2 regions of the Enterococcus wangshanyuanii genome follow, and region 1 is predicted to be linked to the other one. Evidence: predicted binding sites of a transcription regulator. Region 1 holds the regulator's gene; the other holds the start of a gene.
What was found. Region 1 encodes HrcA, which represses chaperone genes, less so after heat shock. Its sites were predicted from a motif close to TTAGCACTCNNNNNNNNNGAGTGCTAA; they were not measured.

Region 1 (6,556 bases):
GAACTAAAGCGTCGCTTTGAAGAACTACTTCATATTTACCAAAACTAAAAAACTCAGCTGATATGAAAGATGATCATACCAGCTGAGACTTTTTTTATTTTTTCTTTTTGCTGCCGAAAGCATCCTTCATTTTATCGAAGAAGCCTTCATCTTGTTGTTCCTCTACTGTTTGGCCACCTGCTTTTGCAAAGGTACGCAACGCTTCTTTTTGTTCATCGTTTAAGTTTTTCGGTGTGATGATCTTCACTTTGACATGTTGATCGCCGTTTGCTCCGCCACGTAAACGCGGCGCGCCTTTCCCTCTTAAACGGAAGTTTGTTTCTGTTTGAGTTCCTGCTGGGATTTTTAATTTAACATCCCCATGAACTGTTGGTACTTTCACTTCGTCCCCAAGTGCTGCCTGCACAAAGCTCAATGGCAAATCATAGTAAATCTCAGACCCTTCACGATCGAAAATATTGCTATCTTCCACACTAAAGACAACATACAAATCACCATAAGGTCCGCCATTCATGCCGGCTTCCCCTTGATTTGCTAAACGCATTTGTTGTCCGTCTTCTACACCTGCTGGTACATTGACTTTGACTTTATGCGCTTTTTTCTCATGTCCTGTACCATGACAAGTTGGACATGGGTCTTTGATTTCTTTTCCTGTACCACGGCAGACATCACAGGTTTGACGACTCATTACGCGGCCAAGTGGTGTTTGACGTTCCACATTGATCGAACCTGAACCATGACACTTGTGACAGGTTTCTGGATGTGTGCCTGGTTTAGCACCGTTTCCGCCACAGGTACTACAATTGTCTTCACGATTGTATTTGATTTCTTTTTCGACACCGAAAATCGCTTCTTCAAATTTAAGTGTGACTGTATATTGAAGATCGGCGCCTTGTCTTGGTGCAGTCGGATCGACTGTGCGTGAACCACCGCCAAAGAAGGAATCAAAAATATCTTCGAACCCACCAAAGCCACTGCTGCTGAATCCGCCACCGCCAAAGCCGCCGAAACCACCGCCGCCGCCATAATTAGGGTCTGTTCCCGCATGACCGTATTGATCATAGGCTGCTTTTTTCTGTGGATCACTTAAGATTTCATAAGCCTCAGAAACTTCCTTGAACTTTTCTTCTGCATCTGCTTCTTTGTTGATATCTGGGTGGTATTGTTTTGAAAGCTTACGATATGCTTTTTTTATTTCATCATCTGAAGCGCCTTTAGACAGACCTAGCACTTCATAATAATCTCTTTTAGCCATTAGTTCCCCTCCAACTATTATTCCATCTATAAAAGGATCGACATCTGTTTATTTCGATAAAAACATCGTTGTAATCATACCATAAATTAAGTAAAAGCAAAATAGCTTCCCTTAATTTGTGCGCCTTTTCCCTTATAAATAAAGATAGGCAAAGACCAAAGCGATGACTTTGGTCTTTGCCAGCTTGTTAACGATGATTATTTATCGTCGCCTTCTACTTCTTCAAAGTCAGCATCTACAACATCATCTGCTCCACCTTGTGCAGCTTCAGGATTTTCTTGCGCTTGTTGTTGCGCTGCTTGTTCATATAATTTAACTGTTAAATTTTGTACGATTTCGTTCAATGAATCACGTTTTGCTTTCATTTGTTCGATATCGTTCGCTTCAACAGCTGCTTTTAATTCATCACGAGCATCTTCTGCTTTTTTGACTTCATCTGCATCGACTTTGCCTTCTAATTCTTTCAACGTTTTATCAACAGTGAATAATAAAGCATCCACGTCGTTACGTAAATCAACTTCTTCTTTACGCGCTTTATCTGCTTCTGCATTAGATTCAGCGTCTTTAACCATACGTTCAATTTCTTCATCTGATAAACCAGAAGATGATTTGATTGTGATCGTTTGCTCTTTTTGTGTTCCTAAATCTTTGGCACGTACGTTTACGATACCGTTTTTATCGATATCGAAGCTTACTTCGATTTGAGGCACACCACGAGGAGCAGCTGGAATATCTGTCAATTGGAAACGACCTAATGTTTTATTGTCTGCTGACATTGGGCGTTCACCTTGTAATACATGGATATCTACGGCTGGTTGGTTGTCTGCTGCTGTAGAGAAGACTTGTGATTTACTTGTTGGGATCGTTGTATTACGATCGATCAATTTAGTAAATACGCCACCCATCGTTTCGATACCTAATGACAATGGTGTAACGTCTAGTAAAACAACGTCTTTCACATCACCAGTGATAACCCCACCTTGAATAGCAGCACCCATTGCTACTACTTCATCTGGGTTTACTGATTTATTTGGTTCTTTATTTGTTTCTTTACGAACAGCTTCAACAACTGCCGGAATACGTGTAGATCCACCAACTAAGATAACTTCATCGATTTCCGAAGGATTCAAGCCAGCATCTTTCAACGCTTGACGGACTGGTGTTTTTGTACGTTCTACTAAATCACTTGTCAATTCATCGAATTTCGCACGAGTCAAGTTCATTTCTAAGTGCAATGGGCCAGCGTCTCCTGCTGTGATAAATGGTAAGCTGATTTGAGTTGATGTCACACCTGATAAATCTTTTTTCGCTTTTTCAGCAGCATCTTTCAAACGTTGAACGGCCATTTTATCTTGAGATAAGTCAATACCGTTTTCTTTTTTGAATTCTGCTACCATGTGATCGATGATCTTGTTATCAAAGTCATCTCCACCTAATTCGTTATCCCCTGCTGTAGATAACACATCAAAGACACCGTCACCTAATTCAAGGATCGATACGTCAAAAGTACCACCACCAAGGTCAAATACTAAAACTTTTTCGTCTTTATCTGTTTTATCTAAACCATACGCTAATGCTGCTGCTGTTGGTTCGTTAACGATACGTTCAACTTCTAAACCAGCGATTTTACCAGCATCTTTTGTTGCTTGACGTTGAGCATCATTGAAGTAAGCTGGCACAGTGATTACCGCTTTATCCACTTTTTCACCAAGGTATTCTTCTGCAAAGCCTTTTAAGTATTGTAAAATCATCGCTGAAATTTCTTGTGGTGTATAAGATTTACCATCTGCTTCAACTTTGAAACCTGCTTCGCCCATATGACGTTTGATTGATGAAATTGTATGTGGGTTTGTAACTGCTTGACGTTTTGCTACTTCACCTACTTGGATTTCACCGTTTTTAAATGACACAACGGAAGGGGTTGTACGGTTTCCTTCTGGATTAGCGATGATTTTTGCTTCGCCGCCTTCTAACACTGCAACTGCTGAGTTTGTTGTTCCTAAGTCAATACCAATAATTTTACTCATAATTAATGATCTCCTATCTTCTGTTTAATTTTTTTCAATTTATATCATACAAGTTTTCGTTTTGCTGCTACTGTGCAACAACAACCATACTTGCGCGTAAAACACGATCATGTAGCTTGTAGCCTTTTTGTAAGACTTCAACGATTGTATCTGCTGGTGTGTCATCCGTAGCAGGAATCGTTTGAACCGCTTGATGTAAATTAGGATCGAAAGGCTCTCCCATTGCCGGGATTTCTTCAATCCCTTCTTCTTTCAACGCTGCTTGAACGCTCTCTAAAACCATCGCAATGCCTTTTTTCAAGCTGGCTCCTTGTTCATCATCGACTTCGATAGCCATTGCTCGTTCTAGATTATCGATCGAAGGCAATAATTTTTTACCTAAATCCTGTGAACGGTAGCGAACTAATAATTCACGTTCGTTTTTGAAACGATTGCTCATATTTGCGATTTCAGCACGAGCTCTTAAAAATTTGTCTTCCATTTCAGATAATTCATCTTGAGCTGTTTCAAGTTCTGATTTTTCAACAGTTGTCTCAGATGCTTCAGAGACGACTGATTCATCGACTGAGTTCGTCTGTTCTTCTTGTAATTCTTCGTTTGTTTCTTCTTTACTCACTCTGGCAACTTCCCTTCTCATTTCCGTAGAATCAAATTCTATATTTTTACTCGTTGCTTACTCGCCAAGAAAACGATAATACGCTCCAAGTTTTGACGCTAATTCATTGCGAAATACATCCACTAGGCCAAACATTTTGGAGTAAGGCATACTAGTTGGCCCTAATAGTGCAATCGTTCCTTTACCATGCCCTGCTACTTCATACGTGGCAGTGATCATACTCATATTGTCTAATAAATCATTGCCAATTTCTGAACCGATTCGAATCGCGATCTGTGCATCTGTCTTTTCATTTGTCGTTAATAAATGTGTGATCGCATCTGTATTCTGCATAAATGAGTAAACAGATTTTAATTGATCCAGATTATTTTGAACCCCAAAATTAAATAAATTCATGCGGCCGCTGACAAAGACTTTTTCTTCAAAAGCATGTCCCAGCATAGCATCAAATAAATTCATCATTCCTTCTGGTGTTTGGAAATAACGATGCAGGATCATTGGAATCTCTGTTCGCAGACGATGATAGACGGTCAAAAGTGGTTGGCCCACTAATTTATCATTGATGATCTGTGTCATCTTTTCCAAGTCTTGACTGGAAACTGACGCTGGCACTGCAAAGACTTGACTTTCAACATTTCCTTTATCCGTGACGATGATCGCAATGATTTGCCGTTCGTTCAAAGGAACGATCCGAAAACCGGTCAAACGCCGTTCTTTCATTTCAGGACCTAAAGAAAATGCTGTGTAACTGGTCAACTCAGAAAGAATCTCAGCTGATTGTTCAATGATATCATTGATTTCATGAAACTCTTTGCCAAATGAATGACGGATCGTTTGTAATTCATCGTGTTCGATTTCTGTTGGACGCAATAAATGATCAACGTAATAGCGATAACCATCCATTGAAGGAACTCTCCCCGAAGAAGAATGCGTCTTTGCTAACAACCCAAGCTCTTCTAAAGCTTTCATATCATTACGAATGGTTGCTGAACTAGACTGGATCCCTTCTTCCATCAATTTCTTCGATCCAACTGGCATTCCTGTACTTGTGTATTCCTGGATGATAAGTCGCAAAATATTCTTTTGTCTGTCGGTTATCATAGTTACCACCCTTCATTAGCACTCATGTTATTCAAGTGCTAATACAAGTATTAATATAGCAAGTTCTCCTTGAATTGTCAAGAGAAAAACATAATTTTTTAGCACTCTCTATCAAAGAGTGCTAATTGTAAAACAATCAAAAAGCATAGGCGCTTTTATATGTAAAAAGTTCCTATGCTTGCTTCTTTTCTTTTACTTATTATTTATCGATCAAAAATGCTTCAAATACATCATTTCCAACAAACAATCCTTGTTCTGTAAGCTGAAGGTAACCAGCTCGATCTATAAGCAAGCCACGCTGGACTAAGCTTAAAATCGTTTCACCATACACCTGCTCGATTGGTACACTAAATTTATCTTCAAATTGCTGCTTAGATACCCCTTTTTTCTTACGTAAGCCTAAGAACAGCTGCTCTTCCATTTGATTATGAATCGTTAGGTTTTCCGTTTCTACGACTGGTAATCGATCGTTGCGCAAAGGGTCCAGGTAATGCTGGATCGGTCCGTGATTACGGTAACGGGTATAGCCTAAATAGCCGCTCGCGCCTGCACCGAAGCCGTAATAATGTTCATTGTTCCAGTAAACTAAATTATGCTGACTTTCTTTGCCTGCTAAAGCGAAATTGCTCACTTCATATTGATGCCGTCCGCCTTTTTCCATCGCGATGATCGTTTCTTCAAACATCTGCGCCTCAACTTCTTGATCGGGCAATTGAAGACGACCTTGTCTCACCCAGTTCATAAACATTGTTTTATTTTCCAGTATTAGTGAATACAAAGAATAATGTGGTAAATCAAGCTCGATCGCACGTTTTAGTGTATCTCTAAACCCTTCTAACGTTTGCCCCGGCAACGCATAAATCAAATCGATACTTACGTTGGAGAAATTTTCCTTTTCAAGGAACTTCATTGTGTCATAAACATCCTCTGCTGTATGCTTACGGCCAATTTTTTTCAGCAACTGATTATCGAAGGTTTGAACCCCCATCGACAAGCGATTGACCCCATATTCTTTCATTACATGAAGCTTTTCCTGCGTCAAATCGCCTGGATTGGCTTCTACAGTAAATTCATTTTTAGCGTTGAACGGCAATAGTTTACGAACTCCCTCTAGTAAAACGGCAAGCTGTTTAGCAGATAGAGAAGTCGGCGTACCTCCGCCAATATAGATTGTTTCCATTTCTCGGCTGGGAAACTGTTTTTTTGACAGTTGAATTTCTTTCAATAGTGCTTGGATATATTCATCGACCGGCTGGCCTTCTAAAAAGACTTTATTGAAATCACAGTAGTAGCAAATGTGTTCACAAAACGGGATATGGATATAGGCTGAAATTTTATTTTTTACGTTGTCTATTTCGCTCATTACTATCAATTCCTTTAAAATCAAAATCTAGCGATTTCGTTTAGTTTTTCTATCGATCAATCATAATCTGTGGTCAGATTATTGATCCCCAATGCTTCCATCTTCTTAAATTCACTTTGAGGAACTCCCCAAAGATTGACGGACAATCCTTTATTCTGCGCTAGCGCGATCAAATCTGCTCGATCTGCTACACT
Region 2 (6,556 bases), 880 kb from region 1:
TGATTTTTCGTTTTAAGTTGCGCAGAAGTTTTTGCTGTTCTTTATTTTGATAAAAATCATTTTTAGGTTTGACTGTTTCGATCGGTTTAGTTGCTTGTTCACCTAATAGTTCGGCTAATTCTTCTTCTTCTTTTTTCTTTTCTACGTAGTAATCATAATCGCCCAAGTAAAGCTTACTGCCGTTTTCAGAAAGTTCGATGACTTTTGTAGCAATTCGATTGATGAAATAACGGTCATGGGAAACGAATAAAAGCGTTCCTTCATAATCAATCAAAGCATTTTCAAGAACTTCTTTATTATCAATATCTAAATGGTTGGTCGGTTCATCGAGAATCAAAAAGTTTTCTTTGTTCATCGATAATTTAGCTAAAGCAACGCGAGCTTTTTCACCACCGCTTAATAGCGGGATCGTTTTTTCAACGTCGTTGCCACTGAACAAGAAGCTGCCTAAAACACTTCTGATTTCTTTTTCTGGAGTGGTAGGATGTTCGTCCCAAAGTTCTGCCAAAACCGTTTTTGTTCCATGCAGTTCAGCTTGTTCTTGATCATAATAGCCGATTTGTACATTGGTTCCCAGTGTTGCTTCGCCTTTAATGAATGGGATATGACCGATGATCGATTTTAGTAACGTTGATTTTCCAATACCATTTGGTCCGACTAAAGCAATGGCTTCTTGGCGGCGGACATCCAGCGAAACTGGTTCAGATAAAATTCGTGAGTCATAACCGATTGCTGCTTCTTCAACCTGAAGCACGACATTTCCTGATACTTTTTCTATATCAAAAAGAAAATTAGCTGATTTTTCATCGCCTTGAGGTCGATCTAACCGTTCCATTTTTTCTAAGGTTTTTCGACGGCTTTGTGCCCGTTTCGTTGTAGAGGCTCTGACCAAGTTGCGTGCGACAAAATCTTCCAGTTTGTTTATTTCAGCTTGTTGCTTCTCGTAGGCTTTCCATTCACTTGTTAGTTGTTCGGCTTTTAAATCTAAATACTTGGAATAGTTACCTTTATAATAGCGCATTTTATGACGGCTGATTTCATAGACTTCGTTGACGACTTTATCAAGAAAATAACGGTCATGAGAAACGATCAAAAGAGCGCCTGAATAGCTTGGCAGATAATTTTCCAGCCAAGAGAGAGTATCGATATCTAAATGGTTCGTTGGTTCATCCAAAATTAAAATATCTGGTTTTTGTAGTAACATTCGGGCTAAAGCTAAACGTGTTTTTTGTCCTCCAGATAAAGTGCTGATGGGTTTTTCATAGAAATCCTCCTGAAAGCCGAATCCATGCAAAACAGAGCGGATTTCATTCTCGTAGCCATATCCATTTTGTTCAGCAAAGTCGTGTTGTAGGCGATCATATTCTTTCATTACAGATTCATAATTGACAGCATCCGGTAAAAGTTCACTGATGATCAGCTCCAATTCCCGCATACGTTTTTCCATTGTGATAACAGCAGAAAATGCTTCTAGCATTTCAGCCCAAACTGTTTTATCAGAGGTTAAACCAGTGTCTTGAGCAAGGTAGCCAAGACTGGCCGTTTTATTTTTAGCGATCGTCCCTGCATCAGGAGCGTCGATTCCAGCGATTATTTTTAATAATGTTGATTTTCCAGCACCATTGCGGCCGACTAATGCGATTCGGCTATTCGTGCTGATTTCCATTTGTATATTTTCAAACAAAGTTTCCGCGCCAAAATAACGGGCGATTTGATTTGCTTGGAGTAAAATCATGGGGCATCCTCATTTCTATTTGAATGTCTTTAGTGTAGCATAGTTTAAGGTAAAATAGCACCTATACTGCCGACTGTTCAACAAAAGTCATCTTGGGAAATTAGAAAAGATTGAAGAAATTCTTTTTTCGTGAGCTGTAAGATTGCTTTTTGATGAGAATAACTGCTATTATGAGAGATGGATGTTTGTCTATATTTAGAATATTGGAGGTACAATTGTGAAAGACCAAATTATTCCAAAAGCAACGGCACGACGCCTTCCCCTATATTATCGTTATTTGAGAATCCTGCATGATGCAGGCAAAAACAAAGTTTCTTCAACAGAATTGAGTGAAGCGGTTCAAGTAGATAGCGCAACGATTCGTCGCGATTTTTCTTATTTCGGTGAATTAGGCAAGCGTGGCTACGGGTATGATGTGGAGAATTTAATGAATTTCTTCGCTAAAACATTGAATGATGATGAACTTACTAATGTCGCTTTGATCGGTGTTGGTAATTTAGGTAGTGCATTACTTAAGTATAAATTCCATCAAAGCAATAGTATTCGTGTAAGTTGCGCATTTGATGTTAATGAAAACATTGTTGGACGTATCGTTGACGGTATTCCTGTTTATCCGATGAGTGATATGATGGAGCAGATTCGTGTTCAACAAATCGAAGTCGCTATTTTGACTTTGCCTGCTCGAAAAGCGCAGGAAGTTGTTAACCAATTAGCAGATGCAGGAGTCAAAGGAATCCTGAACTTTACTGCAGCTCGTTTAGTAGCACCATCTGATGTGTTGATTCAAAATGTTGATTTGACGAATGAACTACAAACGTTGATTTACTTCTTGCATCATGACAATGAATTGATCGATACAGAGATAGAAGAATAGAAGAATAAAATACCTAAGGCTGTATACACGATGTGATACGGAACCTTAGGTATTTTTTATTTAGGTAGTTCAATATTTGCATAATGTAGAATCAATTGAGCGACTACAACTAGTGTGTTCATTCCGCAATGGGCAAGGATCGATGTCCAAATCTTTCCAGTCATTTTATATAAAATGGCAAAAAAGAATCCCATGAAAAAGTAAACAAAGAAATGACCATCTTGATGCACGATCGAGAACAATGCTGAACTGATCGCTGCAGCTATCCAAAAGCCTGTATAACTTTCTGCAAGACCGATCATAGAACGGCGGAAAACAAATTCTTCCATAATAGGACCGCCAATGGTCGTAGCTAATATAAATAGCGGGTTAGCCAAAATAATAGCAATGATATTTTGAGTATTTTGTGAGCTCGGTTGTTCACCTGTGATTGCTGTTTCAATGCTGAAAACAATCGCTTGAATGATCATCGCAAGAAAAATCCCGCTGATCCCTAAAAGCAAAGTGAACACAGGAGAGGTCAATTTTGCTTCGTTTTCAGTAATCGTAGCAGCTGTTTTTCGATTCTTGAAATACAACCAAATCATCACTACTGCGCCAAGAATATAAGTAACAGTTGTCCCGATGATCACTAGATCTGAAGAAAAGGGTGCAAAGACATAAGGTGAAAAAAAGACCAGTAAATAAAGTAAAATCGTAATGATACTTAATTTTTTGATCGATAAGTTTTTAAGCATAAATAAATTCAACTCCTCTCAACTATAATAATGTAAAAAGTATATCATATCTTTTATATGAAGAAATGGATCAATTGAATGAAAGCAGATCATTTACGATTATTGCGATAGCCTAATAAAAGAAAGATGAATACAAAGAAAAAAGCTGCTTCCCATAACGTTGTTGTCCAATCAAAACGTCGACTAATCCCGAAAAAGAAATTTCCTACATTTGCAATGATCAAATAAAGCCCTGTCGCCAGCAGAGCGCCAATAATTCGTTGTTTCATCTAAATCGCCTCACTTTCTTTTTTTTATTTTACCATGAAATCGTCTTAAACAAAAAATTGATTTATCTGATTAGGAGGTCTTTTAAAAGAAGCCTAAAAAAGAGGGAAGAAATATTTTATAAAATTGACCAAAAGACTTGCAAAGTAATAGCAAAATGAGTATTATAAAAAGTGTAAGTTAGCACTCGACTTATAAGAGTGCTAAAAAGATGATCAATTTTAGTATGGAGGGATTTATTGTGTTAAAACCATTAAGCGATCGCGTCATTATTGAAGTCGCGCAAGAAGAAGAAAAGACAGTAGGAGGCATTGTTTTAGCGTCTGCTGCTAAAGAAAAACCACAAACTGGAAAAGTCATCGCAGTAGGTGAAGGCCGTGTCTTAGATAACGGTACAAAAGTTCCTGCTGATGTTAAAGAAGGCGATGTAGTAATGTTTGAAAAATACGCCGGTACAGAAGTAAAATATGAAGGCAATGATTACCTGATCGTTTCTGGGAAAGATATTATTGCGATCGTTGAGTAATTATTACATTAGTAAATAGAAAAAAATAATTTTGAGGTGAAGAAATCATGGCAAAAGAAATCAAATTCGCAGAAGATGCACGTGCAGCAATGCTTCGTGGTGTAGATATTTTAGCAGATACAGTAAAGGTAACATTAGGCCCTAAAGGTCGTAACGTTGTTTTAGAAAAATCATTTGGTTCACCATTGATCACAAATGATGGTGTGACTATCGCAAAAGAAATCGAATTAGAAGATCACTTTGAAAATATGGGTGCTAAACTTGTTTCAGAAGTAGCGTCAAAAACAAATGATATCGCAGGAGATGGAACAACGACTGCAACTGTTTTAACGCAAGCGATCGTACGCGAAGGCTTGAAAAATGTTACTGCTGGAGCAAATCCATTAGGGATTCGCCGTGGGATCGAGCTAGCAACAAAAACAGCTGTTGAAGAATTACACAACATCTCAACAGTCGTTGATTCTAAAGAAGCGATTGCACAGGTTGCTGCTGTTTCTTCAGGTTCAGACCGTGTAGGTCAACTGATTGCTGATGCGATGGAAAAAGTTGGTAACGATGGTGTTATTACGATCGAAGAATCAAAAGGGATCGAAACAGAATTAGATGTTGTTGAAGGAATGCAGTTTGATCGCGGTTACTTATCTCAATATATGGTTACTGACAATGATAAAATGGAAGCTGTTTTAGAAAATCCATATATCTTGATCACAGATAAGAAAATCTCAAACATCCAAGATATCTTACCGTTACTAGAACAAATTTTACAACAAAGCCGTCCATTATTGATCATTGCTGATGATGTTGATGGAGAAGCATTACCAACATTAGTATTAAACAAAATCCGCGGAACATTCAATGTTGTCGCAGTGAAAGCGCCAGGCTTTGGTGATCGTCGTAAAGCGATGCTTGAAGATATTGCTGTCTTAACTGGTGGAACTGTGATCACTGATGATTTAGGCCTTGAATTGAAAGATACAACGATCGAAAATCTTGGAAATGCAAGCAAGGTTGTCGTTGACAAAGATAATACAACGGTCGTTGAAGGTGCAGGCGAAAAAGCAGGAATCGATGCACGTGTTCAATTGATCAAAAATCAAATTGCAGAAACAACTTCTGATTTTGACCGCGAAAAACTACAGGAACGTTTAGCTAAATTAGCTGGCGGGGTTGCCGTTGTCAAAGTTGGTGCTGCAACTGAAACAGAATTAAAAGAGTTGAAATTACGTATTGAGGATGCATTGAATGCTACTCGTGCAGCTGTTGAAGAAGGAATGGTTTCAGGCGGCGGAACAGCATTAGTCAATGTGATCAATAAAGTAGCTGAAGTAGAAGCAGAGGGTGACGTTGCAACAGGTGTGAAAATCGTTGTTCGTGCACTAGAAGAACCAATTCGTCAAATTGCTGAAAACGCCGGTTATGAAGGCTCAGTAGTTGTCGACAAATTAAAAAATATCGAGCTTGGTATTGGTTTCAATGCCGCAAATGGCGAATGGGTCAATATGGTAGAAGCAGGGATCGTTGACCCTACGAAAGTAACTCGTTCAGCGTTACAAAACGCTGCCTCAGTTGCCGCATTATTATTAACAACAGAAGCTGTTGTTGCTGACAAACCAGAACCAGCTTCACCAGCAATGCCTCCAATGGATCCTTCAATGGGTATGGGCGGCATGATGTAATAAAAATCAAAAAAAGAGTGCGTGTCAAAAGTGATTTTACTTTTGGCACGCATTTTAAATTTATGTGAAAATAGTAGAAACAGGTAGCTTCTCTGAATTGAACTTCTGTGTTGACTATTTTTCTAAAACCCAGTTAAAAAATATGGAACAATAATGAACTGCTGAATCGCAGTCAAAACCAACAAATGAACGGGATAAAACCAATAAAAAAAATACTTCATTTGTCGTCCACGCTGCCCATTATAAAAATAAATCAACGGAAAAGCCATAATACCAAATAAACTATTTTGTAAAATTACTGCTCCGCCGAATAAACATTTAAGTAGTTTGTGATTTCTAAAAATATACAAGACCACAATCAATAAAACACCGATCCAGCCACCATAATCTGTATGTAGCCATTCAGCTGAAAAAATCCCACAAATAATAAGAATACCTGAAATAAGATACCCTTTGATCGAACGGCTTTGACACCGTCTTAAACCAGCTATAACGAGTAAACCGATCAATAAGGTAAAAAAGACATTCTGACTTTGCCAATCAAACCATTGTTTAGAAAAAGCAAGATCATAAGGAATTTCAGAAAGAAAAGCAAACAAAAGTAAACGTAAACCATAACGTGTAACATTTGACGTATGAATAAATCCTTGAACCAGCAAAAAACAAAATAAAGGAAAAGCTAGCCTGCCGATCATAATAAAAATAGGAAATAATACTTTCGTAGTTTCTGCCATTATAGAA

Region 2: groES (co-chaperone GroES) is a predicted target of HrcA. The motif match lies at 3,794-3,820, and genes of this name have one in related genera.

The regions. Positions count from the first base shown of each region.
Region 1 is NZ_CP021874.1:1,086,754-1,093,309, forward strand. It holds gene CC204_RS05240 (helix-turn-helix transcriptional regulator) at 1-48, shown strand, start outside; gene dnaJ (molecular chaperone DnaJ) at 95-1,255, opposite strand; gene dnaK (molecular chaperone DnaK) at 1,453-3,282, opposite strand; gene grpE (nucleotide exchange factor GrpE) at 3,350-3,919, opposite strand; gene hrcA (heat-inducible transcriptional repressor HrcA) at 3,956-4,999, opposite strand; gene hemW (radical SAM family heme chaperone HemW) at 5,199-6,362, opposite strand; gene CC204_RS05270 (glycerophosphodiester phosphodiesterase family protein) at 6,419-6,556, opposite strand, start outside.
Region 2 is NZ_CP021874.1:207,421-213,976, forward strand. It holds gene CC204_RS00995 (ABC-F family ATP-binding cassette domain-containing protein) at 1-1,735, opposite strand, end outside; gene CC204_RS01000 (redox-sensing transcriptional repressor Rex) at 1,953-2,609, shown strand; gene CC204_RS01005 (CPBP family intramembrane glutamic endopeptidase) at 2,666-3,346, opposite strand; gene CC204_RS01010 (hypothetical protein) at 3,436-3,615, opposite strand; gene groES (co-chaperone GroES) at 3,855-4,139, shown strand; gene groL (chaperonin GroEL) at 4,187-5,815, shown strand; gene CC204_RS01025 (TraX family protein) at 5,938-6,556, opposite strand, start outside.